3 regions of the Rhodococcus sp. PD04 genome follow, and region 1 is predicted to be linked to each of the others. Evidence: riboswitches for the same ligand, from Rfam matches in the RefSeq annotation. Region 1 holds a riboswitch; each other region holds the start of a gene.
The links. Region 1 has a riboswitch for S-adenosylmethionine ahead of metX (homoserine O-acetyltransferase MetX). Riboswitches for the same ligand answer to the same signal wherever they lie in the genome.

Region 1 (4,143 bases):
AGGCGATCGACGAGCTCAACGCCGATCCCGCCTGCACCGGATACATCGTCCAGCTCCCGTTGCCGAAGCACCTCGACGAGAACGCGGCGCTCGAGCGCATGGATCCGGGTAAGGACGCCGACGGACTGCACCCGGTCAACCTCGGTCGTCTCGTGCTCGGCAAGGAGGCTCCGCTGCCCTGCACGCCGCGCGGCATCATCCATCTGCTGCGCCGCTACGACGTGGAGATCGCCGGCGCGCACGTGGTGGTCATCGGTCGTGGCGTCACCGTCGGTCGCCCGATCGGTCTGCTGCTGACCCGGCGTTCGGAGAACGCGACGGTCACCCTCTGCCACACCGGCACCCGCGACCTCGCTGCAGAGGTGCGTCGCGCCGACATCGTCGTTGCAGCCGCGGGCGTTCCCGGCCTGGTGACGGCGGACATGGTCAAGCCCGGCGCCGCGGTGCTGGACGTGGGTGTCTCCCGCACCGAGGACGGCCTGCGCGGCGACGTCGCCGCGGACGTGCGTGAGGTTGCGGGCTTCGTGTCCCCGAACCCCGGTGGCGTCGGGCCGCTGACCCGCGCCTTCCTGCTGACCAACGTCGTGGAGCGGGCCGAGCAGCTCGCGGCCCGATAAGCAGGTCGACGAACCCGGGAGACGACATGGCTCAGGCTCTGCGATTCACGCGTCTGAACCTGCCGCTGCTCGCGGTCACCCTGGTGATCGCGGCAGCGGTGATCCTGGTGATCGCCGACCGGTGGCGACGCGGAGCGTTCGTCTTCGGCGGCGCCACCATCCTCGCCGGACTGTTCCGCTGGGTGATCGACGAGGACAAGGTCGGTGTCCTCGCGGTGCGCGGCAAGACGTTCGACGTCGCCTCGATGATGGTCGTCGGCGGAATCGTGGTGGCACTCGCCGCGTCGATCGACCCGCTGGGAACCGACTAGCCCTCGGCGAGCTTCATCAGCTCGACGAGGAGCTTCGCCACCTCGTCGGCCTCGGTGAGGAATCCGTCGTGCCCGTCGCGGGAGACGAGCACACGCAGGTCGCCCGATCCTGGGAGCAGATCGGCGATCTCCTGCTGCAGGCGCAGTGGGTACAGCCGGTCGGAGTCGACGCCGGCGACGATCGTCGGGACCGGGGTGGACGCGAGTGCGGCCTCGACACCGCCGCGTCCGCGACCGACGTCGTGCCGGTTCATCACGTCGGACAACACCACGTACGTGCCGGGATCGAAGCGCGCCACGAGCTTGCGTGCCTGGTGCTCGAGATAGCTCTGCACGGCGTACCGGCCGCCGCGCCACGGGTCCTCGTCGTCCTGGGGGAGATTCCCGAAGCGCGTGTCGAGTTCGAATTCGGTCCGGTAGGTGAGGTGCGCGATGGTCCGGGCGATGGCGAGTCCGGCTTCGGGACGCCGCCCCGTGCCGTAGTAGTCGCCGCCCTGCCAGTCGGGATCGGCCGTGATGGCCGCCATCTGCGCGCTCTGGGTGCCGATCTGGTCGGCGGTCGCGCGGGCACCGGTGGCGAGGACGAGCGACGCCCGCACGCGCTCCGGGTACGCGATGATCCACTCGAGAGTGCGCATGCCGCCCATCGATCCGCCGGTCACGGCGGCGAGGACGTCGATGCCGAGCCTGTCGAGCAGCGCCACCTCGGCGGCCACCTGGTCGCGGACGGTGATCAGCGGAAAGCGGGATCCCCAGGCCTTGCCGTCGGGCGCCGTGCTGCCGGGGCCGGTGGTGCCGCGGCACCCGCCGAGGATGTTCGTCGAGACCACACACCAGCGGTCGGTGTCGATAGGAGCGCCCGGGCCGACCATGCCCGACCACCAGCCGGGCGAGGGATGGTCCGGTCCGGCGGGGCCGGTGACGTGCGAGTCGCCGGTGAGGGCGTGTTCGACGAGCACCACGTTGTCGCGGGCGGGGGACAGTTCGCCCCACCTCTGCACGGCGACGGTGACGTTCGGCAGCGTCTCGCCGCTCTCGAGCGCGAGATCGCCGATGTCGATGGTGTCGAGGCGTCCGTCCGCCGGGGGCAGTTCGACGCGACGCCGCTCGGTGCCCGCCGTCAAGAGGTGACCGCCTCGAGGCTCGCGGTGGGCTGGCAGCGCCGGCTGCGGATGTCGGTCATCGTGTCCTTCCGGCGGTGATGGGAGGTGTGATCGTGGCTTGCGTGCGACAGCACATCATCATCTCAGTCCTCCCGACAACAGGCTTGTCGGTGGGGTTCCACCGACCGTGTCATCACCCGGAGCACCCCACCCCGTCGGAGGGTTGCCGGCCAGCAAGCCGGGGCTTGACGCTGGCACTCATGACTTTCCCGGCAGTCTAGCGACTCTCCGTCGCAGGGTCTTATGCACCCTCTGAACATCGCTGACCAGCAGGAAAGTTACCGGTCGGTAGGGCGCGAGGGCGGGACGAGGCGCTTTGCGGACTTCACCAATAGCAGTACGCTTGTCATGTTTGGCCGGAGTCCAGGACGTGGACACGGCCATGCTCGCTGCTCGCGAGCCGACGGCGATCGCACCCACAAAGTGCGGTCGATTGGGGACCACAGAAACGTCCTAGGAGGACACGAAGCGCATATGTCCAAGATCAAGGTTGAGGGTAAGGTCGTCGAACTCGACGGCGACGAGATGACCCGCATCATCTGGCAGTTCATCAAAGACAAGCTGATCCACCCGTACCTGGACGTGGATCTCGAGTACTACGACCTCGGCGTGGAGAACCGCGACGCCACCGACGATCAGGTGACGGTCGACGCGGCGAACGCCATCAAGAAGTACAACGTCGGCGTCAAGTGCGCCACCATCACCCCCGACGAAGCGCGCGTCGAGGAGTTCGGTCTGAAGAAGATGTGGCGGTCGCCCAACGGCACCATCCGTAACATCCTCGGCGGCACCATCTTCCGCGCCCCCATCATCATCTCGAACGTGCCGCGCCTGGTGCCGGGCTGGACCAAGCCCGTCATCGTCGGCCGCCACGCGTTCGGCGACCAGTACCGCGCCACCGACTTCAAGGTCGACCGCCCGGGCACCGTCACCATCACCTTCACGCCCGAGGACGGCAGCGAGCCGATCCAGCACGAGGTCTGCCGGATCCCCGAGGACGGCGGCGTCGTGATGGGTATGTACAACTACAAGAAGTCCATCCAGGACTTCGCGCGCGCCTCGCTCTCGTACGGCCTGCAGCGCAACTACCCGGTCTACCTGTCGACCAAGAACACGATCCTGAAGGCCTACGACGGCATGTTCAAGGACGAGTTCCAGCGGATCTACGAGGAAGAGTTCAAGGCGGAGTTCGACGCCGCCGGTCTCACCTACGAGCACCGCCTCATCGACGACATGGTCGCATCGTCCCTCAAGTGGGAGGGCGGCTACGTCTGGGCCTGCAAGAACTACGACGGCGACGTCCAGTCCGACACCGTCGCGCAGGGCTACGGCTCGCTGGGCCTGATGACCTCCGTCCTGATGACCCCGGACGGCAAGACCGTCGAGGCGGAGGCCGCACACGGCACCGTCACCCGGCACTACCGTCAGCACCAGCAGGGCAAGCCGACGTCGACCAACCCGATCGCGTCGATCTTCGCCTGGACCCGTGGCCTCGAGCACCGCGGCAAGCTCGACAACACCCCCGAGGTCATCGAGTTCGCGCAGCAGCTCGAGGACGTCGTCATCAAGACCGTCGAAGCCGGTCAGATGACCAAGGACCTCGCACTGCTCGTCGGCCCCGAGCAGAGCTGGCTGACCACCGAGGAGTTCCTCGGCGCACTCGACGAGAATCTGCAGAAGGCTCGCGCCTGACCTTCCGCTCCGTTCTCGACAACACGACACGGGACGCCCGCACCGGGCGTCCCGTGTCGTGTTTCCCGAGCACTCCCGGCACCGGTTACCGTTTCGTGTACCACTGTCAGTCGCATCACCGTAGGTCCGGGAGGAGGGACGGCCGTGACCACCACTGCCACCGACTCCGAAGCCCGCGGTGGAGCGCACGCCCGCCGGCGGTTCTGGACCCGGGTATGGATGCTGATGTTCGGCTCGGCGCTGGCCTATCTGCCGGTCGCCCTCGCCCCCAACCTGATCCACGCGGTCGCCCGCCGTACCGACGAACTGGCCTACGACCGGTCCACGCCGGTGCGCAGCGGCGTACTCACCACCCTCACG
Region 2 (4,143 bases), 2.2 Mb from region 1:
GACGGTGAACGGCGCGGCGAGCGGGATCAGCGTGACACCGTCGGCGACCTGCACGGCATGGATGTCGGCGATCAGCCCGGCGAGACCGTGCGGCGTACCGACATAGGACAGCGTGCCTGTCTCCCCGCGGGTGGATTCGGGGCGGGCGCGCCGGGTGCGGGCGGTGCGGGCATCGGAGGCGAGGATGACCTCGACGTCGACGAGCACGGTGACCGAGTCGGGGTCGCGCCCCTCCTCGACGGCCTCCGCACGGATGCGGTCGCGCAGTTTCCCGGCTTCACGCAGGTCGGCGGCACGCACCCGCACGACGTTGAAGGCATCGGCGCTGAGGTCGAGCGGCGGGTCGCCGGCGCGGCCCAGGGTCAGGTCGGCCCAGTAGTCGGGTCCGGAGTGACCGGTGAGTTCGACGGCGACGCGCAACGGCCGGACGGCGGCGGACTCGACGACGGCCGGGTCTGCGGACACAGGGGTGACGGTGGATGCGACGGACATGGGATACCTCTCGGTACGGGCCGCGGAACGGCACGGAGGGATCGGCCTGGGGGGCCGGAAGACTGTGAGGGAGAAGACCTTCAGTCCGGACAGATTCCCGATGCCGTACGGCAGAGGTCGACATGGCGACGGCACCAGCGTGCCGCAGCGATCGCCCTCGTCCGTTCCATGCGAATTACCCTACTTATCCTGTGGGGAATTGTCGACCGTCAGACGCACGGCGATGCATCACCATCGGTCGCACCGAGACCGGGACGCGTCTCCGGCGAGGGGTTCCACACGCCGTCGGTCTTCGCGTGCACCCACGCCGGCCCGTTCTCGACCAGCGAGCGGAGTGCTCCGAGGAGGCGTTCGACGTCGTCGGACGAGCTGCCGAGTCCGAGCGATGCCCGGACGGCACCGCCGGCGCGGCCGACCCGCGCGAGCAGCGGGTGCGCGCAGAACCGGCCGTCGCGGACACCGATGCCGTGTTCGGCGGACAGATAGGAGGCGATGTGGCCGGGCTCGTAACCGTCGACCGTGAAGGTGACGATTCCGACGCTGTCGGCCGAATCGTTCCACAGCCGAAGCACTTCCACGCCGTCGATGGTCTGCAGACCGTCGACGAGCAGGGCGCACAGGGCCTCCTCGTGACGGGTCACCGCGTCGGAGTCGAAACCGGCGAGCGCATCGCACGCGGCGGCGAGAGCGGCGACACCGAGCACGTTGGGGGTGCCGGCCTCGTGACGCGCAGGGGCGCAGGCCCATTCGGTGTGATCGAGGCGCACCTCGCGCACCGCACCACCACCGGCGAGGTACGGCTCGGCGGCGTCGAGCCAGTCGCGGCGGCCGACAAGCGCTCCCGCACCGAACGGCGCGTACAGCTTGTGACCGGAGAAGGCGAGGTAGTCCACGCCGAGCTCGGCGAGATCCACACGGCGGTGGGGCACGAGCTGCGCGCCGTCGACGAGGATCCGCGCACCGGAAGCGTGTGCGAGCTCGGCGAGTTCGGCGATCGGCAGGACCTCGCCGGTGACGTTGGAAGCACCGGTGACGGCGAGCAGGGCCGCGGGGGCGCGCTGGAGTTCGACCGCGAGGCGCCACACCGTCTCGGAGACGGTGTCCGCGGCCTCGACGATCCGAGAGTTCTTCCAGGGCAGCAGATTCGCGTGGTGTTCGATATCGAGCACCACGACGTCACCGGGCACCGCGCTCGCGAGCAGGTTCAACGAATCGGTGGTGTTGCGCGTGAAGACGACGACCTGGTCGTCGGCCGCGCCGACGAAGCGCGACACGGAGGTGCGGGCGTCCTCGTAGGCGGTGGTGCTGATCCGCGAGGCGTATCCGGCGCCGCGGTGCACGCTCGCGTAGAAGGGCAGCAGCTCGGTGATGCGGTCGGTGACGGCGGACAGCGCCGGTGCACTCGCCGCGTAGTCGAAGTTCGCGTAGGTGCAGGTACCACCCTGGACGAGCGGAACCTGCACGTCACATCCGGAAACGGTGGCGAACGGAGCGATGCAGGTGGTGGCGGCTACAGCAGTCATGACAAATCCCTCGTGTATTCAGGGACCCGCCGGTGACGCCTACGACAGAGAATTCTCGTCGCCGGCGGAGTCCGCGCTTGCCGTGTCCGGTAGTGGATTCACGGCCCGGTCGTCACCCGGAGCACCCCACCGCGGTTGGAGGGTTGCCGACCAGCTAGCCGGGGCTTGACGCTGGTACTCATGACCTGGCGAAGAGAATGGCAGGACGACCGTGCCGTGTCAACCCCGTACCGCTCCGCGTCGCCCGGCACCGCGAGGACGACACGCGTTCGCGCGCCGAACGTTCACCTGTCGTCCACCGGGACGTGAGATAACCGGAAGATCCATCGAGCAGAAGGACGCGCGGAGTTGCCAGCCATATCCTCGACCCCCGTCGGCCGGTCCCCCATCCCGGACGAGTTCCTCCGCGCGTCGCACGCCCCACCCGCTCGCACCCTCGTCGACCTGCTGCGGAGCACCGCCGAAGCGCATCCCGACGCTCCCGCGATCGACGACGGCTCGACGATCCTCGAGTACGCCGAACTGGTCGAGGCGGTGATCGCCGGTGCGTACGCGCTGAACGACGCGGGCGTCGGGGCCGGCGACCGGGTCGGCGTGCGCATGACCTCCGGGCGCAGCGACCTGTATGTGACGATTCTCTCGATTCTCGCCGCGGGCGCCGCATACGTCCCCGTCGACGCCGACGATCCCGACGAACGAGCCGAACTCGTGTTCTCGGAAGCGCAGGTCACCGCCATCGTCACCGACGAGGGCATCGGATCGGGCACGGCCGCACCGTCGGGCACCCCGGTGGTGCGGGGCCCGAACGTCGACGACGACGCGTGGATCATCTTCACCTCCGGTTCGACCGGGACACCGAAGGGTGTCGCCGTCACCCACCGCAATGCGGCGGCCTTCGTCGACGCGGAAGCGCGGATGTTCTGTCAGGGGGCGCCGCTCGGCCCCGGCGACCGTGTCCTGGCCGGCCTGTCGGTGGCGTTCGACGCTTCGTGCGAGGAGATGTGGCTCGCCTGGCGGCACGGCGCCTGCCTGGTTCCGGCACCCCGCGCGCTCGTCCGCTCCGGCATGGATCTCGGGCCGTGGCTCGTCTCCCGCAACATCAATGTCGTCTCGACGGTGCCCACCCTCGCGGCGATGTGGCCGGCCGAAGCCCTCGAGGCGGTGCGCCTGCTCATCTTCGGCGGCGAGGCCTGCCCACCCGACCTCGTCGAGCGTCTCGCCGTTCCGGGACGCGAGGTGTGGAACACCTACGGACCCACCGAGGCGACGGTCGTGGCCTGCGCGTCGCTCATGGACGGCACCGGACCGGTCCGCATCGGCCTGCCCCTCGACGGATGGGACCTGGCCGTCGTGGACGCCGACGGAAACCCCGTCGAGGAGGGCGCGACCGGGGAACTCGTCATCGGCGGTGTCGGTCTCGCGCGCTACCTCGATCCGGCGAAGGACGCCGAGAAGTACGCTCCCATGCCCACTCTCGGCTGGGACCGCGCCTACCGCAGCGGCGATCTCGTGACGCTCGACCGCGCCGGTCTGCTGTTCCAGGGGCGCGCCGACGACCAGGTCAAGATCGGTGGTCGCCGCATCGAGCTCGGCGAGGTCGACAACGCGCTGCAGAACCTGCCGGGCGTGGCGGGCGGCGCCTGCGCGGTCCGCAGGACCGCTGCTGGGCACTCGATCCTCGTGGGGTACATCGCCTCCACCGATCCGGACTTCGACATCACGTCGGCCCACGACCTGCTGTCCGAACAACTCCCCGCCGCGCTCGTCCCGCGACTCGCGCTCGTCGACGAACTCCCCACCCGCACATCCGGCAAGGTCGACCGCAACGCTCTGCCGTGGCCGCTGCCGGGCGCCGATGCCGACTCGGTGGAAGCACTCGGTCTCGATCCCACCGCCGAATGGGTCGCCGAACTGTGGACCGACATCCTCGGTGCCCGGATCGAGGGCGTCGACGACGACTTCTTCGAACTCGGCGGTGGTTCCCTCGCGGCGGCGCAGCTCGTCACGGCGCTGCGGAGCCGATATCCGGAGATGACGGTCGCGGAACTGTACGACCATCCCCGGCTCGGATCACTCGCCGTCTATCTCGACGAACTCGCACCGACGGAAGCCGCGACCCCCCGTGAGG
Region 3 (4,143 bases), 510 kb from region 1:
TTCGATGTCCTCAACGGTGGAAACGCGGTGATGCTGCGTCCGTCCGGCACGGCCGGTTGGATCTTCACTCTTCCGTCGGCGCCCGCGGTCTCTGTACCGACTTCGGTGACGGCGACTCCTGCGACGACCGGAGCGGACGTGCCGGACGAAGAAGCGTCTACCGAACCGGCAGAGGAAGCCGCGCGCCCAACCGCTGCAACCGCAGCAGACGACAACGTGGACGAATAGCACGCCAGGCAGGAGGTGATCACAGTGCGTGCGGCCGAACCTGCCGGTAGGGGCGCGCGTCTGCTGGTGATCTCTTGCATCGTCGGCCTGGTTTCGGCGTGCGGATTCGGATCGCATCTACATCCGCCGCCGGACCAAGCCGGGATTCAGGGAAACTTCGGCATCGACCAGAGCGAGTCAGGCTCCTGGGGAGAGTACGGGACCCGAGAAGGCGCCGGACGATTCGAGTTCTCCATCGACCCGCTCTCTCTCCAACCAGGTGAGCCGGTCTATGCGCCGGTTGCGTTACGAACGCTTCCGACGGTGACGACGCCGGTAACGATCATGTTGAGACCACCGTTGACGACACCGAACTCGGTTGCGGGGGTTCTGCGGTACTCCGTATCGGAGGCTCCCGCATCGTCCTGCAACGCGGGAGGTTTCGGATCTCCGACTGTGGTCGACGGTCAACCGCTCACGGCGACGGGCGGCAGCCTCATGCTCGAACCGAAGGTTGTGCGGACTCTGTGCTTCCGTGTAGAGATTCCCGCCGGCACGCCACCGCACGACTTCGCCGGGCTCGCCGACACCGTGGCGTTGTGGGAGTTCCGAGCCGAGGGCGAGGACCCTCCACGCCCACCGAAGCCTGCCCCCGACCGGTGTCATTCGCACTCCGGGCCCTTCGTATTCGGAGGCGGATGGTACTTCGTGCATTGCTGGTTCCTGCGACGGCATTGGGGGGGCACCTGTGGGTGGGAGCGCGCTGAGGTCGACCGCAGGTCACCACGTTCGCGTCTCTCAGATGACTGCGCTCTCCCGTCCGAAGCGTGTAGGGATCGGCGCGGCTACAGTCTGGTGCCGGAGCGGGGTGTTCTCACCGTCTTCGCGGAGACGGGTCAGGCGAGCAGTCGGTACAGGCCGATCAACCCGACCACGACGATCACCGCACGCAGCGCCACCGGCGACAGGCGTCGGCCGTAATGGGAGCCGAGATAACCACCGATCAAGGAGCCCACGGCGATCAGCGCGGCCACGGTCCAGTTGATCCGGTCGAACGCCACCAGGATGTATGCGGATGCGGCCACGATGTTCACGACCAGCGACAGAAGGTTCTTCGCTGCGTTCTGTCGCTGGATGTGGTCGTGCAGCAATGCTCCGAACAGGCCCATCAGCAGAATGCCCTGTGCCGCCGTGAAGTAGCCGCCGTAGATGCCGACGGCGAAGGTGCCGACGACGAGCAACGTCATCCGCACCGGCCCGAGACGGCCGTCGGCGTCGCCACCTGTCCGGCGAGCCACCCACGCCTGGATCTTCGGCTGGAACACGACGAGTGTGAGTGCCAGGAGAAGCAGGATCGGCACGACCGTCTCGAAGACGGTCTCCGGCAGGTGGAGCAGGAGCCACGCTCCGACCAACGCCCCGCAGAACGACGCCGGGATCTGCCATTGCAACCGTTCCCATTGCCCGCGCAGTTCGCGCCGATACCCCCAGGTGCCCGATACGCCTCCCGCGACCAGGCCGATCGCGTTGGACATCGTCGCGGTCACCGGGGGTACACCGAACGCGACGAGCGTCGGGAAGGTGATGAGGGTGCCGGATCCGACGAGGGAGTTGATCGCTCCGGCGCCGAGCCCGGCCAATGCGACGAGGAAAAGTTCGAGCGGGGTCACCGAGGCGAGTCTACGGCGTGCCGAAACCGGCCTTGTTGTCGATGTCGGGGCACCACGTCGACATCTACATCGGTCTCGACGAGGGACGGTATTTCCGCCACGGTGAGAGAAAGCCTGTCCACGACGCGCCGCACTCCGTAGGTTGAGCAGCGACCATCCAGAGCGACCGAGAGACCTGGCTCCACGACGTCGCAGCAACCCCCCGTGCGCGGGTGCGGGTGCTACCGCCGGGATCGATGGAGGAACGAGCATGACCCGCTGGACCGAGCGCGCCTCGTGGTGCCGCCTGCACATCGACCTGTGCCGCGGTACTTCGCACCGGTGTCGTCGCTGACGTAGACCGCCCGTCGTCCTTCGCCGCGTGAGTCCCGGCCCGTCCGCAGGGGGACGGGCCGGGACCCACGTCTGCACCCCCGCACCCCCGCATTCCCGAAAGGCCCATCCCGATGGCTCCCGCCCCCAGGACGTCGCCGTGAGCACGTCCACCGATCTCCGCATCCCCGACGCCCCGGCCGACCACACCGACGACGAGGACCTGGCCGTCGCCCGGAAACGGCATCCGTGGCGCTGGGTGATCAGCGCTGCCGTGCTGATCCTCGTCGCCCAGTTCGTGCACGGCCTGGTCACCAACCCCGGCTGGGACTGGGCGACCTTCGCGCAGTACTTCACCGCGTCGTCCGTGCTGTCCGCACTGTGGATGACGATCGAACTGACACTGTGGGGCACGGTCCTCGGCTTCGCTCTCGGTGTGCTCCTCGCGGTCGGCCGGTTGTCGAACAATCCTGTTCTGCAAGTGGTCTCGTGGACGTACATCTGGGCGTTCCGATCGATCCCGCTCATCGTCCAGCTACTGTTCTGGTTCAACATCGCGTACCTGTACAAGACGCTGTCGATCGGCATCCCCTTCGGGCCGGCCTTCTTCGAGTTCGGTGTGGCCGGGGTGATCTCGGGATTCACAGCCGCCGTCATCGGTCTGGCGCTCCACCAGGCGGCCTACTCCGCCGAGATCATCCGCGCCGGCATCATCTCCGTCGACCACGGTCAGATCGAGGCCGCCAACGCGCTCGGCATCCCGCGTTACCGGCAGTTCATGAAGATCGTTCTCCCGCAGGCCATGCGGGCGATCCTCCCGAACGCCGCCAACGAAGTGATCAGCCTGTTCAAGGGCACCTCGATCGTCTCCACCATGGCCATCGCCGAACTCTTCTACCAGGTACAGGTGATCTTCGGTCGCACCGGACGCGTCGTTCCGATGCTCATGGTCGCGACCGTCTGGTACATCATCCTCACCACGATCCTGTCGATCGGGCAGTACTACGTCGAACGGCACTACGCCCGCGGTTCGGCACGTGCACTGCCGCTCACCCCATGGCAGCGTGTGGTCGCGAAGTACCGCGAGATCCGCGACAGCAGCATCGGCGCACCCCGGGGAGCGACGAAATGACCGCCACCAGGGACGACGTCGACTACGTCGTCGACGTGCGCGGAGTTCACAAGTCGTTCGGCGCCCTGGAAGTCCTCAAAGGCATCGACCTGCAACTCCGTAAGGGCACGGTCACCGTGATCCTCGGTCCGTCCGGATCCGGGAAGTCCACACTCCTGCGCACCCTCAACCACCTCGAGAAGGTCGACCGCGGCACCGTGCGCATCGACGGTGAACTGATCGGCTACAGGCGTCGCGGGAACAAGCTGCACGAGTTGCGTGCCCGTGACATCCTCCGCCAGCGCTCCCGCATCGGCTTCGTCTTCCAGAACTTCAACCTCTTCCCGCACCTGACCGCCCTCGAGAACGTCGTCGAGGCACCGGTGTCGGCACAGGGACGCGACCGCGCGGAGGTCGAGGTGGAGGCTCGCGCCCTGCTCGACCGCGTCGGCGTGGGCGACAAGGTGCACGACTATCCGAAGCAGCTGTCCGGCGGTCAGCAGCAACGTATCGCGATCGCGCGGGCCCTCGCCCTGCGACCCGCCGTGATCCTCTTCGACGAGCCCACCTCGGCTCTCGACCCCGAACTCGTCGGCGAGGTTCTCGCCGTCATCCGCGACCTCGCCGGCGACGGTGCGACCCTCGTGATCGTCACGCACGAGATCGGTTTCGCCCGTGAGGTCGCCGACACCGTCGTCTTCATGGACGGCGGCGTCATCGTCGAACAGGGACCACCCCACGAGGTCCTCGACAATCCGCAGCAGGAACGCACCGCGTCGTTCCTGTCGCGCGTTCTCTGATTCCCCTCCCCACCACAGCACTCGAGAAGGTAACAATGTTCGC

Region 2: it holds a riboswitch for S-adenosylmethionine, as region 1 does, so the genes downstream of both, U9J23_RS02325 (aminotransferase class V-fold PLP-dependent enzyme) here and metX (homoserine O-acetyltransferase MetX) in region 1, are expected to answer to the same signal.
Region 3: it holds a riboswitch for S-adenosylmethionine, as region 1 does, so the genes downstream of both, U9J23_RS18950 (amino acid ABC transporter permease) here and metX (homoserine O-acetyltransferase MetX) in region 1, are expected to answer to the same signal.

Annotation. Positions count from the first base shown of each region.
Region 1 covers NZ_CP142143.1:3,627,141-3,631,283, reverse strand. The annotation lists gene U9J23_RS16790 (bifunctional methylenetetrahydrofolate dehydrogenase/methenyltetrahydrofolate cyclohydrolase) at 1-617, shown strand, start outside; gene U9J23_RS16785 (DUF3017 domain-containing protein) at 644-928, shown strand; gene metX (homoserine O-acetyltransferase MetX) at 925-2,052, opposite strand; SAM riboswitch class IV at 2,187-2,297, opposite strand; gene U9J23_RS16775 (NADP-dependent isocitrate dehydrogenase) at 2,566-3,783, shown strand; gene U9J23_RS16770 (hypothetical protein) at 3,928-4,143, shown strand, end outside.
Region 2 covers NZ_CP142143.1:506,978-511,120, reverse strand. The annotation lists gene U9J23_RS02330 (hypothetical protein) at 1-492, opposite strand, end outside; gene U9J23_RS02325 (aminotransferase class V-fold PLP-dependent enzyme) at 702-2,015, opposite strand; SAM riboswitch class IV at 2,084-2,201, opposite strand; gene U9J23_RS02320 (Pls/PosA family non-ribosomal peptide synthetase) at 2,364-4,143, shown strand, end outside.
Region 3 covers NZ_CP142143.1:4,133,255-4,137,397, reverse strand. The annotation lists gene U9J23_RS18960 (hypothetical protein) at 1-228, shown strand, start outside; gene U9J23_RS18955 (sulfite exporter TauE/SafE family protein) at 1,104-1,877, opposite strand; SAM riboswitch class I at 2,028-2,120, shown strand; gene U9J23_RS18950 (amino acid ABC transporter permease) at 2,350-3,321, shown strand; gene U9J23_RS18945 (amino acid ABC transporter ATP-binding protein) at 3,318-4,100, shown strand; gene U9J23_RS18940 (ABC transporter substrate-binding protein) at 4,136-4,143, shown strand, end outside.